3 regions of the Rhodopseudomonas sp. WA056 genome follow, and region 2 is predicted to be linked to each of the others. Evidence: riboswitches for the same ligand, from Rfam matches in the RefSeq annotation. Region 2 holds a riboswitch; each other region holds the start of a gene.
What was found. Region 2 has a riboswitch for cobalamin ahead of DU475_RS05550 (TonB-dependent receptor). Riboswitches for the same ligand answer to the same signal wherever they lie in the genome.

Region 1 (5,177 bases), on a different contig from region 2:
AACACCTCGCCTATCTGCTGGCGCAGGCCAATCGTGAGATCAACCGCCAGCTCGAAGCGCGGCTGCGCGGCGAAGGCGTGCCGGTGGAGCAGTGGCGCATCCTCAAGGTGCTGTCCGACGGCAAGGGCCATTCGATGGGCGAACTCGCCGAGGCGGTGCTGCTCAATCATCCGACCCTGACCAAGATGATCGACCGGATGGTGTCGGATTCGCTGGTGTACCGCGTCCAGGATCCGGAGGACCGCCGCAAGGTGCTGATGCACATCTCCGATCGCGGCAAGGCGCTGACCCAGCGGCTCAATGCACTTGCGCTGAGCCAGGAGGCGCATATCGCCGAAAACTACGGCGACAAGGCCACTGCGGAACTGAAGCGTCTGCTGGAAAGCCTGATCGACAGCGCGACCTGAGCGCTCCTCCCGCATCGCGCGTGCTGCGGCTGCGAACGCCGCATCCCTTCGCAGCGACACGCCGCAAGATGCGGCGATCGCAACATCTATCCTGTACCGCCGAACTGGCCTAGATCAGCGGGCGATGCGCCGTGCCAAGCGGCCGCCCATTCGAGTGAGGAAACATGCAATACCGATCGCCCTGGATGACCGAAGAGCTGGACACGTTCCGCGACCAGTTTCGTAAATTCCTCGCCAAGGATCTCGCTCCGCACGGCGACAAGTGGCGCAAGCAGAAAATGGTCGATCGCTCGGCCTGGTTGAAGCTCGGCGAGATGGGCGCACTGCTGCCCAGCGTTCCGGAAGAATACGGCGGGCTCGGCGCCAGCTTCGCTTATGACGCTGCGGTCTATGAGGACATGGAGACGATCGTCCCCGACGCGCTGAGCGGCGTCACCGTGTCGAGCGGGATCGTCGCGCACTACATCCTCAACTACGGGTCGGAAGAGCAGAAGCGGCGCTGGCTGCCCGGCATGGCGCGCGGCGAGCTGATCGGCGCGATCGCCATGACCGAACCCGGCACCGGCTCCGACCTGCAGAGCGTGCGAACCACCGCCAAGCTCGACGGCGACGACTACGTCATCAACGGCCAGAAGACCTTCATCACCAACGGCCAGAACTGCGACCTGATCATCGTCGTCGCCCGCACCGGCGGCGCCGGCGCCAAGGGGCTGTCGCTGATCGTGCTGGAGACCAAGGACAACCCCGGCTTCAAGCGCGGCCGCAACCTCGACAAGATCGGCCTGCACGCCTCCGACACCTCCGAGCTGTTCTTCGAGAACGCCCGGACGCCGAAGGAGAATCTGCTCGGCGGCGAAGAAGGTAAGGGCTTCGTGCAACTGATGCAGCAACTGCCGCAGGAGCGGCTGATCATCGCGATCGGCGCGGTGGCGGCGATGGAGCGCGCCGTAGCGCTGACCTCGGAGTACACCAAGGACCGCAAGGCGTTCGGTCAGCCGGTCATCGAATTCCAGAACACCGCCTTCACGCTCGCCGAACGCAAGACCGAGGCGTTCATCGCTCGGGTGTTCGTCGATTTCTGTCTGGTGCAGCTCATCGCCGGCAATCTCGACGCCGTCACCGCCTCGATGGCGAAATGGTGGACGACGCAGAAGCAGGTCGAGACCGTCGACGAATGCCTGCAACTGCACGGCGGCTACGGCTACATGCAGGAATATCCGATCGGCCGGATGTTCATCGACTCCCGCATCCAGAAGATCTACGGCGGCACCAACGAGGTGATGAAGCTGCTGATCGCGCGCTCGCTGTAACGCGGCTTGCCAGCGCCTCCGATGCTGTTCCGCTCACGGAGTAACGGCGGCGCTGGTGGCGGCGTTCATTCGCCGCTGTCCGAGACCTCGCGCTTGAGCCGGCGAGCATCCTGCGGCTGGCCGTCCCAAGGCACCGGCCGCTCCAGCCAGCGCTGGATGAAATTCCACGACCGGCGATAGCCGTTGTGCGGCAGGGTGCAGTCCGAGCAATCCTTGCGCGTCAGCCCGTTGCGATCGACGAACGTCTTGTACGGCCCGGGGCACTGATACGCGCTGAGCGGGCAATAGCAGAACAGGCAGTTGAACTCCCGTTCGACGCCGGGATGACACGGCAGGAACGGGCAGGCCTCGTTGGTGAAGCCCTTGAAGGCCTCGTTGGTGGTGGTGTCTTTCGGCTCCATGACCGCTTCCTCGCGCCGCAGCAGGAGACCGCCGGCTGGTCGCGGCGGCGCTGGGCTGGTTCTGATCGGACGGGTGGTGAGCGCAACGCGGCCCAAGGCGTCGAGTGACGCTGCTATCGCCGCTGCGCGCGGCCTGCCTGCTAGGAGAAACCGGTCATCACTGCTCCGCTCTCGACCCGCCGTCGATCGGTTGAATGCTTCCGTCTTCGGCCGGTCTCCTGGCTCACGGATGTCGCCTGGATCGCCTTCCCGACGCCGATGACGTCAGTGGCCGCTTGATCCGGACAGATCCGCTTACAGTTGCGGGGGCAGCTACGGATTTGGTGATGGACACCGCACCGTATTCCCAGTTTCACCTCGCAGGCGAGGCACCGAAGACATCGAAACCAGAGCACGCGACACAAGCGCGCGCAAGCGAAAAGGCTCGGGCCGTGCACGTCCTGCCTAACCGGCAGGGCGATTGACGTAGTCGATCCGCCAGCCGGAGCCCAGCCGGTCGATCCGCGTCAGCGACAGCGGATCGATCACGAAACTCAGCGCTGCGGTCGGCGAGCTATCCAGCGCAATCGCCAACACGGCCCGGATCGTGCCGGAATGGACCACTAGGACGGTGTCACCAGACAACCGTTCAAGCCCCTGCCGAACCCGCGTGATCTGATCCACGAAGCTCTCGCCCCCCGGCGGAGCCAGCCGAGCGGCATCCTGCCAGAACGCGTCATAGGCAGAGCCGAGTTCACGCGACAGATCGTCGTGGCGGCGCCCGGTCCATGTGCCGAAATCCTGCTCGCGAAAGTCCGGATCGAGCTGGGCCTCGATGCCGAGCGCCGCTGCGGTGTCGCGCGTGCGCCGGCTCGGACTGGCGACCGCGGCGGCGTCGCGCGGCAGCCTTTCGCGCAGCGCGCCGAGTGCCGCGGTGTCGCGGAGGTCGACCGGTGCGTCCGGAGCGTGGATCACGCCCTTGGGCCCGTCCACCGGCGCATGCCGCACCAGCCAGAGCCGGCAGAGATCGCTCATCGGATTCTCCTCGCAAAACACGTCGGCCGGACAGAGCACGCCGGACGCGCGGCGCGCAAGCGGGGACCGACACGTGCCGGCCGGCACCAAGATTGCAACCTCTTCCGCCTCGCGGAGTTGAAGCCCCCAAGTTCGAACACACCCTATCAGATGATCTAAATCGGAAAGGCGAGCCATGAAGGATGTCCATCGCGTCCTCATCGACAAACTACGCGAGCACTCCCGTCTGTCGGCCGACGACGTGAATGCAATTCGCAACCTGACCTTCGCCTTGCGAGAGCTGGACAGCGGCGAGGATCTGATTCGGCAAGGCGAAACGCCAAAAGGCGCGGCTCTGGTCGTCGACGGGATAGTCGGACGGTATCATTTGCAGCGAAACGGCCGCCGACAGTTCTTATCCTTCCACATGGTCGGTGACCTGCCGGACTCGCAAGGCATCTTCCTCGAGCGGATGGATCATTCGATCTGCGCGATCGGACATGCGGCGATGGCGATCATTCCGCACCGGGAGATCCTGCGGATGTTCGAAGCCCGCCCCGGCCTCGGCTTCGCGATTTGGCGCGAGACCCTGGTGGACGCCGCGATTTTCCGAGAAGCGATCACCAACAACAGCGCGCGAACGATGCGAGCCCGGATGGCACATCTGTTCTGCGAGCTGTTCTACCGCGCCGAAGCCTCGAAGCTGACCGATGGAAACTCGATGCGGTTTCCGATCAGCCTCGCCCATCTCGGCGACACGCTGGGCATGGCGATCGCGACCGTGAACCGGACGATCGCGACATTGCGTGCATCCAAGACGATGGACTTCCGTCACGGCGTTCTGACCATCCGCAACTGGCAGGGGCTGGCGAAGATCGGCGAATTCGATCCCGGATATCTGCATCTGAGGCGGGCGCCGCCGCGCTGATCACCGGGCCCACGACCACCGGGTGCACGACCACCGGCGACGGCATGGGCTCACTCAGGCGACGGCGGCGTCGTCCGGCTCGGGATAGACGCCACGCAGCACGATGTCGAAATGCTCTTTCACCGCCTCGTTGCAGCGACAGGCGCGCAGCCGCAGCTTGTCGGGATCGTCGACGATCAGCGCGCCGCGGCGGGTGGTCAGGATGCCCTCCTGCCGAAATGCCTGCAACACGCGACTGGTGTAGCTGCGCCCGACACCGAGCATCGCCGCGAGCTGGTCGTGAGTGAGCGGCACCAGGTTTTCTCCGGTCCGGTCCATCGCGGCCGCGATCCATTTCGCGGTGCGCTGCTCGATCGAGTGAATCGCGTTGCACGCGGTCGATTGGAACATCTGAGCCATCAGGCAGTCGGCGTAGCGCGCGAACATGTTCTTGAAGCTCGGCGAGCGATCCTTGGCGGACTGGATGTTGACGATCGGGACGCGAACGAAAGGACCGTCGAATTTCACCACGATCAGGCAATAGGCCGGCAGAAAGCCCAGACTGACGATGCCGCCGACGGCTCCTTCACGCCCCACCAGCACCGTTTCGACGTTGCGGCCGTCGCCATCGGTGACTTCATAAGAGACCAAGCTCGGGCCGCACGGGAAATAGGCGCTGCCGACATGATCGCCCGGCCGATACAGCAATTCTCCCGCAGCCTTGGTCTCGCACCTCACATGCGGCCGGATCAGCTCGTAGTCCTGGGCGCTCAGAGCTCGCAATAAATTGTTGTTCGGTCTTCCCGAAGACGACGGCATCGGCTGTTCCTGTGTCCACTAGTGAACGGAACAATCAATGCGCCATCGCTAAGTTGGTTCCGGCGCCAAGCGAGGCAAGCGTGGATGCGCTGTCTCCCGCCTCGGCTGGCGGACGGCTGGTTCCTCGGCTTACCGCACAGGCTCTTTCGATTTGGCACTCGGGGTTTCATCATCAACGACGGTCTCGTCCTTTCGCCGCTCGTCCTCGGCTGAGCGGACCGCGACGCGCCGCCGCAGATCGGCGACCCGAGGCGGACGCCGCCATGTCGAATGACGTTGACCTTACGTCCTGCGATCGCGAACCGATTCACATCCCCGGGCGAATCCAGCCACACGGCTG
Region 2 (5,177 bases):
CGGCCGTCGCGATGCGCTACCAGCATCAGCGGTGTGCCGCCGATCCAGACGAAGCGGGCTTCGACGACGCCCGGCATCGCGGTCGCCGGCAGCCTGTCCGCGATCGTCGGAGCGTCGTGGCCGGCATAGCGCTGCAGCATGTCGCGGCTCTCGCCGCGGCGGGCGAAGGCCTCGCCCGGATTCATCGACAGCCAGCCGGAGAACATCCAGGTCAGTACCACTACGCCGCCGATCAGGCCGGCGATGTGGTGCCATGCCATCCAGCCGCGATACGGCGTGACCCGGCCCGACGCATAGCGCCGCCGCAGGCCGGCGCGCAGCAGGCCGATCCAGATGCCGCTGATCGCCACCAGCATCAGCACGCCCGAAACCCACAGCACCACCTGCCGCCACAGCGGCCCGTCCTGGCGCAGCACCGTGAAGTAGATCCAGTGCGGGATCGCGCCGAGCCAGTTCCAGACCCGCTCGCCCCGCGTGGTGTCGAGCACGATCTCGCCGCCGCGCGACCCGACATAGAGATCGGTCCCGGCAGCATCGCCGAGACCGATCAGATACAGCGGCCTGAACGGATCGTAGCGCGACGTCACGCTCCATTGGTCGCGATCGACCGTCTCGATCAGTCGCGGTGCGGCGGCGGCCGGATGATGCCGCGCGATTCCCAGCGCCTGATCGGCGCTGACCTGATCGATCTTGCGGCCATCGATCGCCGACACAGTGGTGCGCCGGCCGCTCCAGTCGAGCAGCCGGTACACCGGTTCGGTATCGAGCATCACCAGCCGCAGCTCGCGCGGATAGGCCTTGGCGCCGGCCACCTGCATCGCCTGATCGGGCGACAGCGTGACGCGCTGCCAGGCGAGATCGGGCAGAGCCGCCCAGCGCTCCTGTTTGTCGAGATGCGGAAACGCGACGTACATCATCACCACGCCGGAGATGAACCACATCGCGAACAGCAGACACCCGGCGATGCCGAGCCAGCGGTGGCCGAGATACAGCCACCGCTTGCCGCGCCTGACGACGCTTTGCATCGCTTTAGAACTTCACGTTGTAGGACAGTTCCGCGGTGCGCGGCATGCCGAGGATCCACTGCGACGTGCCGCCGGAGGTTGCGTAGACGGTGTCGAACAGATTGTAGACCCGGAGTGCCAGCGTCTGCCGAGCATCCGGCTTCCACATCAGGCCGGCATTGACGACGTTATAGGCGGGCCGCACCAGGGTGTTGGCGTTGTCGGCCCAGGTGTCGCCGACGAGCTGCACGCCGGCATTGGCCGACCAGCCCGGCGCGAACGCCCAGGTCGCCCAGATGTTGCTGACCACCTGCGGCACGTTGGCCGGAACGTTGCCGGCGTAGTTTACCACCTGGCCGCCGACCACCTGGGTGAAGTCGTCGTATTTGGCCCGCAGCCACGCGACGTTGGCGTCGAGCCGCAGCGTGTCGGTGACCTTGAGGCCAGCCGAGGCTTCGATGCCGCGCGACGATTGCTGGCCGATCTGCAGCGGGTTGGTGTTGGCGGGATTCTGCGGATCGCGCGCCAGCAGGTTGTTCTTGACGATCTGATACGCCGACAGCGTCCATTCGGCGCGGCCGCCGGCGAGCTGCTGCTTGATGCCGACCTCGATTTGCTTGCCGGTCGACAGCGCGAAGTCGCGGTTTACCCCGGTCATGGTGATCAGGTTGGTGACGGGATCGACCGCGGTCGCATACTGGCCGTACAGCGACAGATCCGGAATCGGGTTGTACACCACACCGACCCGCCAGCTCGGCGCCGAGTAGGTCTTCTCGAAGCTGTTCGCCGGGGTGAGGAAATCGGTGCGCTCGACCGTCGGGTGATCGGAGCGGACGCCGCCGATCACCGCGAGCTGATCGGTCAGGCTGAGGCGGTTCTCGGCGAACAGACCGTATTGCGTCGTCTGGGTGTGGAAGCTCGGCCGGGTCGAGCTGACCCACAGGAAGTTGCCCGGATCGAAGCTGTAGGGGTTCACCGACGAATTGCCGGCATAAGGCGAGTTGTTGGTGTGGGTGAAGGTGATGCGGTTGACGTCGAAGCCGGCGACGAACTGGTTGGCGAGGCCGAACAGGTGGCCCTTGAAGGTGGTGTCGAAGCGATTGCCGACCTGCTCCTGGTCGTGGAAGATCTCGATATAGGAGCTGCGGTTGATGTTGCCGGTGGTCGGGCTGTAGGCGTAGCTCTCGACGTCCTTCCAGTGGCGGTGGCTGCTGAGATAATAGGTGACGTTCTTGACCGAGACGCCTTCGGCGACGTCCCACTCGGTCTTGAACTGGGTCCAGTTGTCGCGATAGCGGATGCTGGAGTCGCCGACATTGTAGTTCTTGAAACGCAGCGACTCGTCGATCCGGCCGTTCACCAGCGGCGTGCCGAAATAACGCGACGGGCTGCGGTCGGCATAATCTTCGCTCAGTGTGAAGGCGAGATTGTCGGCGGCCTGCACCCGCACCGAGCCCGACACCGCGACGTTCGACATTGTGTCACGATCCACCCAACCGTCCGACATGTTGCCGATCGCCGCCAGCCGATAGGTCACGTTCGAATTGATCGGGCCGCCTGAGTCGACGGCGAGGCGCCGCAGCAGATTGGTGTCCAGCGAGATCTCGGCCTCGTTGCGCTGCACGTCGAGCGGCTTCTTCGAGATCACGTTGACCGCGCCGCCGATCGCGCCTTCGCCGTACATCACCGAGGCCGGGCCGCGCAGCACCTCGATGCGCTGTGCCGTCCAGGTGTCGAACGGGAACGTCATGGTGCCCGAGCCGACATACATCCGGGTGCCGTCGTACAGCGACATCACGGTGCCGTTGCCGGTGAAGCCGCGGGTGGCGAAGGACAGGCCGCCATTGCCCGGGGCCGGGCTCGCGGTGAAGCCGGTGGCGTTCTGCGTCACCGCATCGATGACGTTGTGCTGGCCGCGCTCGGCGATGGTTTCGGCGCGAATCACCTCGACGCTGGCCGGCGTTTGCAGCGGCGTCAGGCCGAGCCGGCTGCCGGTCGAGGCCGGGGTGCCGAGATTGAAGGTGGGCGAAGTCGCCGCGCGGTTCGCCGCGGTCTCGACCGGCGCGGGGGCCGGGGCGGCGGCGGGACGCGACGCTGCGCGGCGCTGGCGCGACGATCCGGCATTGGCCGCCTGCCGCGGCTTCGACGGCCGTACGGTCTGGCCCTCGACCACGATCGGGTCGAGACCGCGCGGATTGGCCGAGGCGGTTTGCGCAAGACCGTCGACCGGCCAGAGCAGAGGGACGAGGGCGACAGACGACAGCAGGCGACGATTGCGCCCGAGAGGCAGAACGGCGGGAGTCATTTTCTTGGCTCGCGGCTAACGTGGCACGTCACCGCGAAACAGGTCTGCCGCAGCCTTCTTGCGGGCTACGGTTCGACACGCACCAGGACACCCCGCCCAATGTGTTCGCGTGTGACCACGACTGACGGCAGGTCTCCTGGCTCGCGGGTCGCCGCCATTCACCGCCTTCCCAGGACCAAAGCCCCAGTGGCGTGTGGCGAATGGCTCGCCGCTTACAGTTGCGGGGGCAGCCGCGGAATAGGGCCCGAAGACCCGCACCGCGTTCCCTATTGATCCCTTTCGGGAACCGTCGCTGGGCACGGTAGAAGACATCGGGCAACGCTGTCAACGAACGGGGAGAGAAAAATCCAATCGATCCGAGGGTTAGCGGCTGCACTATGGATTTACCTGTCAGAGCGACGATGAAGGTAACGTTATAACATTACCATTCTGGGTCAAGCCCTCCCGGCTGCTGGTCAGTCAGCCGACGCGCTGGTCCTCGACCACGCCCGCATCAAAGACGGTCTGTGCGGCCGCAACCGTCATTGTGATTTCGCGATTTCTGCGTATATTGCGTCGCAACGCGTGCTGGTGCCCGGTCCTGTTCGACCGGGCCTGTTTGTTGCGATTTCAGATTGCGATTGCCCGGCGCGTTTCAGACACAGGCTGGTTGCGGCGCGTCCTTTGGCGCATTCCGCAGTGTGCCTGTATCGCGCTGAATTCAGGCAACGCCCGCAGGACCGACAGAGAGCCATGACACTCCGTAATATCGCCATTATCGCCCACGTTGACCACGGCAAGACCACCCTGGTCGACAAGCTGCTGCAGCAGTCCGGTACCTATCGCGACAACCAGCGCCAGGTCGAACGGGCGATGGATTCGAACGATCTCGAACGCGAGCGCGGCATCACCATTCTGGCGAAGTGCACCTCGGTGGTCTGGGGCGACACTCACATCAACATCGTCGACACGCCCGGACACGCCGACTTCGGCGGCGAAGTCGAGCGCATCCTGTCGATGGTCGACGGCGTGATCGTGCTGGTCGACGCCGCCGAAGGCCCGATGCCGCAGACCAAATTCGTGGTCGGCAAGGCGCTGAAGCTCGGCCTCAAGCCGATCGTCGCGATCAACAAGGTCGACCGCTCCGACGCCCGCGTCACCGAAGTGGTCAACGAGGTGTTCGACCTGTTCGCCGCGCTCGACGCCACCGACGAACAGCTCGACTTCCCGATCCTGTACGGCTCCGGCAAGAACGGCTGGATGTCCGACAAGCCGGACGGCGACCACTCGGAAGGCATGAAGCCGCTGTTCGAGCTGGTGCTCAAGCATGTCCACGCCCCGGTGGTCGAGGAAGGCCCGTTCCGGCTGCTCGGCACCATCCTGGAAGCCAACCCCTATCTCGGCCGCATCATCACCGGCCGCATCGCGTCGGGCACGGTGAAGCCGAACCAGGCCGTCAAGGTGCTGTCGCGCGACGGCAAGCTGGTCGAGCAGGGCCGCATCAGCAAGATCCTGGCGTTTCGCGGCCTCGAGCGCGTGCCGCTCGATATCGCCGAAGCCGGTGACATCGTGGCGATCGCCGGCCTGACCAAGGGTACCGTCGCCGACACCTTCTGCGATCCGGCGGTCGATACCCCGATCCAGGCCCAGGCGATCGATCCGCCGACCGTGTCGATGTCGTTCATCGTCAACAACTCGCCGCTCGCCGGCACCGAAGGCGACAAGGTCACCAGCCGCCTGATCCGCGACCGCCTGCTCCGCGAGGCCGAGGGCAACGTCGCGCTGCGCGTCGTCGAATCCGCCGACAAGGACGCGATGGAAGTGTCGGGCCGCGGCGAATTGCAGCTCGCGATCCTGATCGAGAACATGCGCCGTGAAGGCTTCGAACT
Region 3 (5,177 bases), on a different contig from region 2:
GACCGGCAGCCGCCGCGGACCCGTCCCCGGCACCTGCGTCCAGCTGATCGCTGTCGCCGAGGAGGCGATCGCCTGATGTTCAAGTCAATCGAAAGCGCCGCCGCCAACGGCCGCATCACGCTGGTCGGCGCCGGCCCGGGCGATGCCGACCTGCTGACGCTGCGGGCGATCAAGCGGCTGCAGGCCGCCGACGTCGTGCTGTACGACGACCTCGCCGGCGAAGACTTCATGGCGTATCTCGATCCTAACGCCGAGATGGTCGCGGTCGGCAAGCGCGCAGGTCATCCCTCACCGCGCCAGGATGAAGTCAGCCGGCTCGCGATCAGCTACGCGCTGCGTGGCAAGCATGTGGTGCGGCTGAAGGCCGGCGATCCGACGCTGTTCGCGCGCGCCGACGAAGAGCTCCGCGCCGCGCGCGAGGCCGGCATCGCGGTCGAGATCGTGCCTGGCATCACCACCGCAACCGCTGCCGCCGCCGCGATCGGCGCGTCGCTGACCAAGCGCGGCGTCGCGCGCCGGGTGCAATTCGTCACCGGCCACGATGTCGACGGCCGCCTGCCGCGCGATCTCGACCTCGCGGCCCTGGCGGACGCGACGGCCACAACCTGCGTCTATATGGGCAAGGCCACCTTCCCGGCCCTCGCGGCGCAACTGATCGCCCGCGGCCTGAGCGCTACGACACCTGCCGTGATGGTCGAGAGCCTCGGCTCTGGCACCACAAATGTCGAGCGCGGCACCGTCAGCGAGATTGCCGCTCGCCTCACCGCCGACCGGCCGGCCGGCCCCTGCATGATCCTGTACGGCGCCGCGCTGGAAGAAGGCTGAGAACCGGCGCGCCGGACCGAGCTGTCACCAAGCTTCGTTCAATCGTGTGCCGCGGCCGAAGCAACGCCGTGCCTCCGGCTGATCTGCTCGATCGCATCCGACAGCCGATCGAGCGCGGCCGGCAGCATCGGACCGCCGCAGACCGTGAGCTGATCGGGGACAACGATCCGCCGGGTTTGCGGATAGGCCTGCTGAATCGCCGGATGCAGCAGCAAAGCCTTGCCCTGATCCTCAGCCTGCGGCTGCTGCTCCGACACCAGCAACAGATCCGGCCGCGCAGCGACGATGGCTTCAAGCGACGCGAAGCCGCCATAGCTGAGGCCAAGATCCGAGGCGGCATTCGACAGCCCCACCGTGTGCAGCAACGAGCTGAGCAGACTGTCGCCGCCGGTCACCCAGCCGCGCCGCGACAGCGCCAGCACCCGGCCCTGCCAGCGTGACGCCGTTTGCCGCGCGCGCTCGGTTGCCCGGTCGATCGCAGCGATCATCGCGTCCGCTCGCTGCGGATGGCCGACGAGCTCGCCGGCCCGAACGATCTGCGCCTTGACCTCGTCGATCGTCCGCGGCACGTCAAACTCCTCGAGCGGGATGTGCTGCGCGCGCAGCAGCTCGCGGGTGGCGCGCTTGCCGTAGCGGCCGGCCAGCACCACGTCGGGCGCCAGCATCAACAGATCCTCCGCCTCGCCGGACAGCGACGGAAACCGCTTTGCCTCGTTCGCGAGCCAGGACAGCCGCGGGTCACGCGCATAGGGCCCAAGGCCCATGATCTGCTCCGGATCGGCCAAGGCGATTAGCAACTGATCGGTGCACATATTGATCGAGGCGATCCGCTTCGGTGCGGCGAACACCGGCGATGACAGCAGGCCGATCACACCGAGGCTGATCAGTCCGATGACCGGCAGCGCCAGATGGCGTAGCCAAGGGGTCAACCGTTGCTCGCCCGAAACGACGGGCGCACAAGCGCCGCGATGCCGCGCAGTTGTTCTGGTCAAGACGACATCCTCCGCCGGCCCATCGCCGAACGAGTTGCACACCTGTACCGGCCGGTCTCCTGGCTCGCGGATATCCGGCGCGTCCGCCTTCCCGGCCAAGCCGGCCAGTGGCATTCGAGGACGCTCCGATCCGCCCACAGTTGCGAGGGCAGCCACGGCATTGGGGCAACGACACCCCGCACCGCATTCCCGTTTCACCCCTCGTGCGAGGGGCACCGGTACTGGTTTCGGTTAAGCACGCCGCCCCGGGCCGCACAAGGCAGACGATCCGCCGAATGGTCGCCCGCCGGGGCGGGCCACTGCCGGTGGCACCGTCTGGCCGCCCGACAGCAAAGCGAGGGTCGCAGCCTGCCCCCTGTTCATGACGCTTCCGCGCCCTGGGACGCCCTGACATAGGCGTCGTACAGGCGTGCCTCCGTGGCATCGTCCATGGTCTGATCGAGCAGTGGCAGCAGTGCCATCTCTTCCTTCTGGACGTGCACGACCATGCGTTGCACCAGCTCGGCGCCGGCGCGGCTGAACTCGCGCCAGCTATCGGCGTCGAAGCCGTTTGCCTGCGCACGCCGGGCCTGCGCAATCAGCTTTTCGCCGAGCGGCCGCATGAAATTGTGCTCCTCGGTGAGATGGTCGCCTATCAGTTGATCGCCGACCGAATCGAACATCGTGAACAACTGCGTCTCTTCGAAGTCGAAATGCCGCAACGTATCTGCTTCGATCGCCGCAGAGAGATCGGCGAGCAGCCGCGCGCCGGCGGGATCGGCCACGCTGATCGGCTGACGACGCGAGATCGCCGCCTCGAGCCGCTCCATCAGCGCGATGGTGGCGCGATGCTCGTCGTGCAGGGTCTGGCTGATGCGGTTGGCAAACATGGCAGGCTCCTTGAAACTAACAGTTGCGGGTGCGGCCCGAAGTGAGCGACGGCAGAATGCTGGCGATGTAGGCGGCGAAGGCGAGCGCCCCGGCGGCGCCAACCACCGCAGCACCGGCAGCGAGCTGCGGAATGTCGAGCACGATCGCCAACGCCAGCACGGCGATCGCGATCAGATGGCAGACCGCATGCGCCTTGAGCGGGGCAGCGACGCCGAGGTCTGTCAGCAGCGGCGGTCCGCCGCTGGCGCGGCTGACATGCATCGAGGCCAGAAACGGCACGATCCGCTGCAGCACGCCGAGCAGGAACGTCATCAGCCAGCCGCCGAGCGCCACCAGCCCGAACAGCGTCGGCCCGCCGAGGCCGGCCCAGCCCTGTAGCGCAGCAAGCGCTGCAAGCGGCGTCAGCGCCAGCATGACCCAGGAGAAACGGATCAGCACAAACGACAGGCCGAGGCGCTTGCGCATGCCGCTCGCCAGCGCGACGCGCATCAACCCGAGATGCAGGCCGACCGCGACCGCGCCGACCACGCAGGCCGCAATCTGCAGTGCGACGACATCGTCAAGCGCACCGATCGTGCCGAGCGCCACGGTGGCGGTGGCGGCGCCGAAGCCGAACCATGCCGTCCGCTGATCCGGCGCGTTCGACAGCGCGAACATCGGGATCAGCACGTGGCTGAAACCGAGCGCCAGCATTCCCATGAAACCGAATCCACCGAGGATCATATGGGCGCGCGCCGCCGCGGCGTGATCAACGAAAACCCCGAAGCGATGGTCAAGCGACAGTGCGAGGCCCAGCGCCACGAGCGCGATCAGCGAGGCGAGTGCCGCCCAGCCATAGGCGCGTACCACCGGCATACTTCCGGCGCGCCGCAGATTGTCGGCCAGCAGCACGGCGAACAGCAGCAGTCCCAGCGTCGTCGCCGCAGCACCGCCGATCATCCAGATGCTATCAGCAGCCGCCATCCCGGCGATCAGCACCACCGCGCCCGGGATCAGCAGCCAGGATGCCAACCGGATCGGCCACACCGCCGCCAACGGCCGCGTCGTCGCCACCGGGAGAAGCTGCACCGCAGCGCCGACCGCGGTGAATGTCAACACGCCGAGCGTCAACAGATGCACCGCGGCCAGCGACGGACCGGCCCCGCCGCGAAACCGCGGAAAGTCGTCCGCTGCCAACAACACCGCGCCCCAAAGCAGAACGTGACACACCGCGGCGGCGACGAAGAACCGGAACGGAACCGAAGCGGGCAGCAGCCGGCTCTTGGCCGTCGCGAGAAATCCGCTGGCAGCGATCATACGGGGCCTCGCTGGATCTCAAGCAGCACCTCGCCGTCCCGCAGCGGCATGTCAGCGGCCGGCGTCACCATGCGATGGCGCCAGCCCCGCGCGTCGAGCTCCGGATACAACAGCAGCGGCTCCTGACTGACGAGCGCCGTCAATCCGTCCCCCGCCTCGCCGCCGTCGATCAGGCGAAGCACCGCCACCAAGGGCTCGGGACACGGCAGGCCGCGGACGTCGACATGCAGCCGGTCGCCGACGTACCAGCGGCGTCCTCGTTCGGTTCGTGCGTTGCTGCGGCTCATCGCGGCTCACTCCATGGCTCAGCCGACGCTAACCGGGCGAACCCAGCCATCTTTGTTCTGCCGCAAGCTCAATCGCGAATGGCGGGTCAGAACAGCCCGTGCACACCGCCGACCGCGCCGAGCACGGTGATCAGCGAAATCGTGCTCAGCACCCGATGGCCGCGCAGCGCCACCCGGAAGGCGCGGTCGGGATCGCGCCGCGCCCGCGCGTCGAACCAGGCGTGCAGAAACAGCGGCTCGGCCACGAACAGCATCACGATGAAAATCGCCCACAGTCCGAGCATCGCGCCGAGCCACCAGAATTGCGGATCAGCGAGCTGATCCCAGCGGTCATAGGCGTACAGCATGTAGAAACCGGAGATCCCGACCAGCAGCGTCGAGATCCGCGCCTGGGCGGCGAAGCGACGCTCCAACGCATCGAACAACGGCAGCCGCTTCGTCGCTTCCATGTCCAGAAGGCTCGGCAGGATCACGAAGGTGACGAACAGCAGTCCCCCGATCCAATGCACCACGCCGAGCACATGGATGATACGAAAGACGGTCGGCCAATCCAGCATCACGACATCACCGCGGCGTCAGAGCAGCACGCGCTTCCTTAGGCGCGCAGCCACTGCACGCTCCCCTCTGCATCCGCCAGCAACACTTCGACGCCCGCCCGCGCGCGAAGGATCGCGACGATGCGGCTGCGGTCGAGCACGCTGAAGGCGGTCGACAGCGCATCGGCCTCCGTCGCGGTTGGCGCGACCACGCTGACAGAACGATACGACGAGGGGCAGCGTCCCGTCGATGGATCGAACAGATGCGTGAACTGACCCGCCGGATCGAAGCGAAAGCCTGCGCCGGATGACGTTGCGATAGCACGATCCACCAACTCGACGGTACCAAGCTCGACGCCGGCTTTCTCCGG

Region 1: it holds a riboswitch for cobalamin, as region 2 does, so the genes downstream of both, DU475_RS13025 (cysteine-rich small domain-containing protein) here and DU475_RS05550 (TonB-dependent receptor) in region 2, are expected to answer to the same signal.
Region 3: it holds a riboswitch for cobalamin, as region 2 does, so the genes downstream of both, DU475_RS08315 (ABC transporter substrate-binding protein) here and DU475_RS05550 (TonB-dependent receptor) in region 2, are expected to answer to the same signal.

What each region holds. Positions count from the first base shown of each region.
Region 1 is NZ_QPFS01000057.1:19,194-24,370, reverse strand. It holds gene DU475_RS13035 (MarR family winged helix-turn-helix transcriptional regulator) at 1-407, shown strand, start outside; gene DU475_RS13030 (acyl-CoA dehydrogenase family protein) at 572-1,717, shown strand; gene DU475_RS13025 (cysteine-rich small domain-containing protein) at 1,783-2,118, opposite strand; cobalamin riboswitch at 2,310-2,509, opposite strand; gene DU475_RS13020 (histidine phosphatase family protein) at 2,563-3,132, opposite strand; gene DU475_RS13015 (Crp/Fnr family transcriptional regulator) at 3,308-4,039, shown strand; gene DU475_RS13010 (Crp/Fnr family transcriptional regulator) at 4,094-4,837, opposite strand; gene DU475_RS13005 (HWE histidine kinase domain-containing protein) at 5,101-5,177, shown strand, end outside.
Region 2 is NZ_QPFS01000016.1:22,064-27,240, reverse strand. It holds gene DU475_RS05555 (PepSY domain-containing protein) at 1-1,025, opposite strand, end outside; gene DU475_RS05550 (TonB-dependent receptor) at 1,030-3,309, opposite strand; cobalamin riboswitch at 3,419-3,615, opposite strand; gene typA (translational GTPase TypA) at 4,042-5,177, shown strand, end outside.
Region 3 is NZ_QPFS01000029.1:2,121-7,297, forward strand. It holds gene DU475_RS08305 (cobyrinic acid a,c-diamide synthase CobB) at 1-76, shown strand, start outside; gene cobA (uroporphyrinogen-III C-methyltransferase) at 76-825, shown strand; gene DU475_RS08315 (ABC transporter substrate-binding protein) at 864-1,817, opposite strand; cobalamin riboswitch at 1,850-2,052, opposite strand; gene DU475_RS08320 (hemerythrin domain-containing protein) at 2,177-2,686, opposite strand; gene DU475_RS08325 (hypothetical protein) at 2,703-3,983, opposite strand; gene DU475_RS08330 (DUF2249 domain-containing protein) at 3,980-4,270, opposite strand; gene DU475_RS08335 (membrane protein) at 4,357-4,827, opposite strand; gene DU475_RS08340 (FAD:protein FMN transferase) at 4,866-5,177, opposite strand, start outside.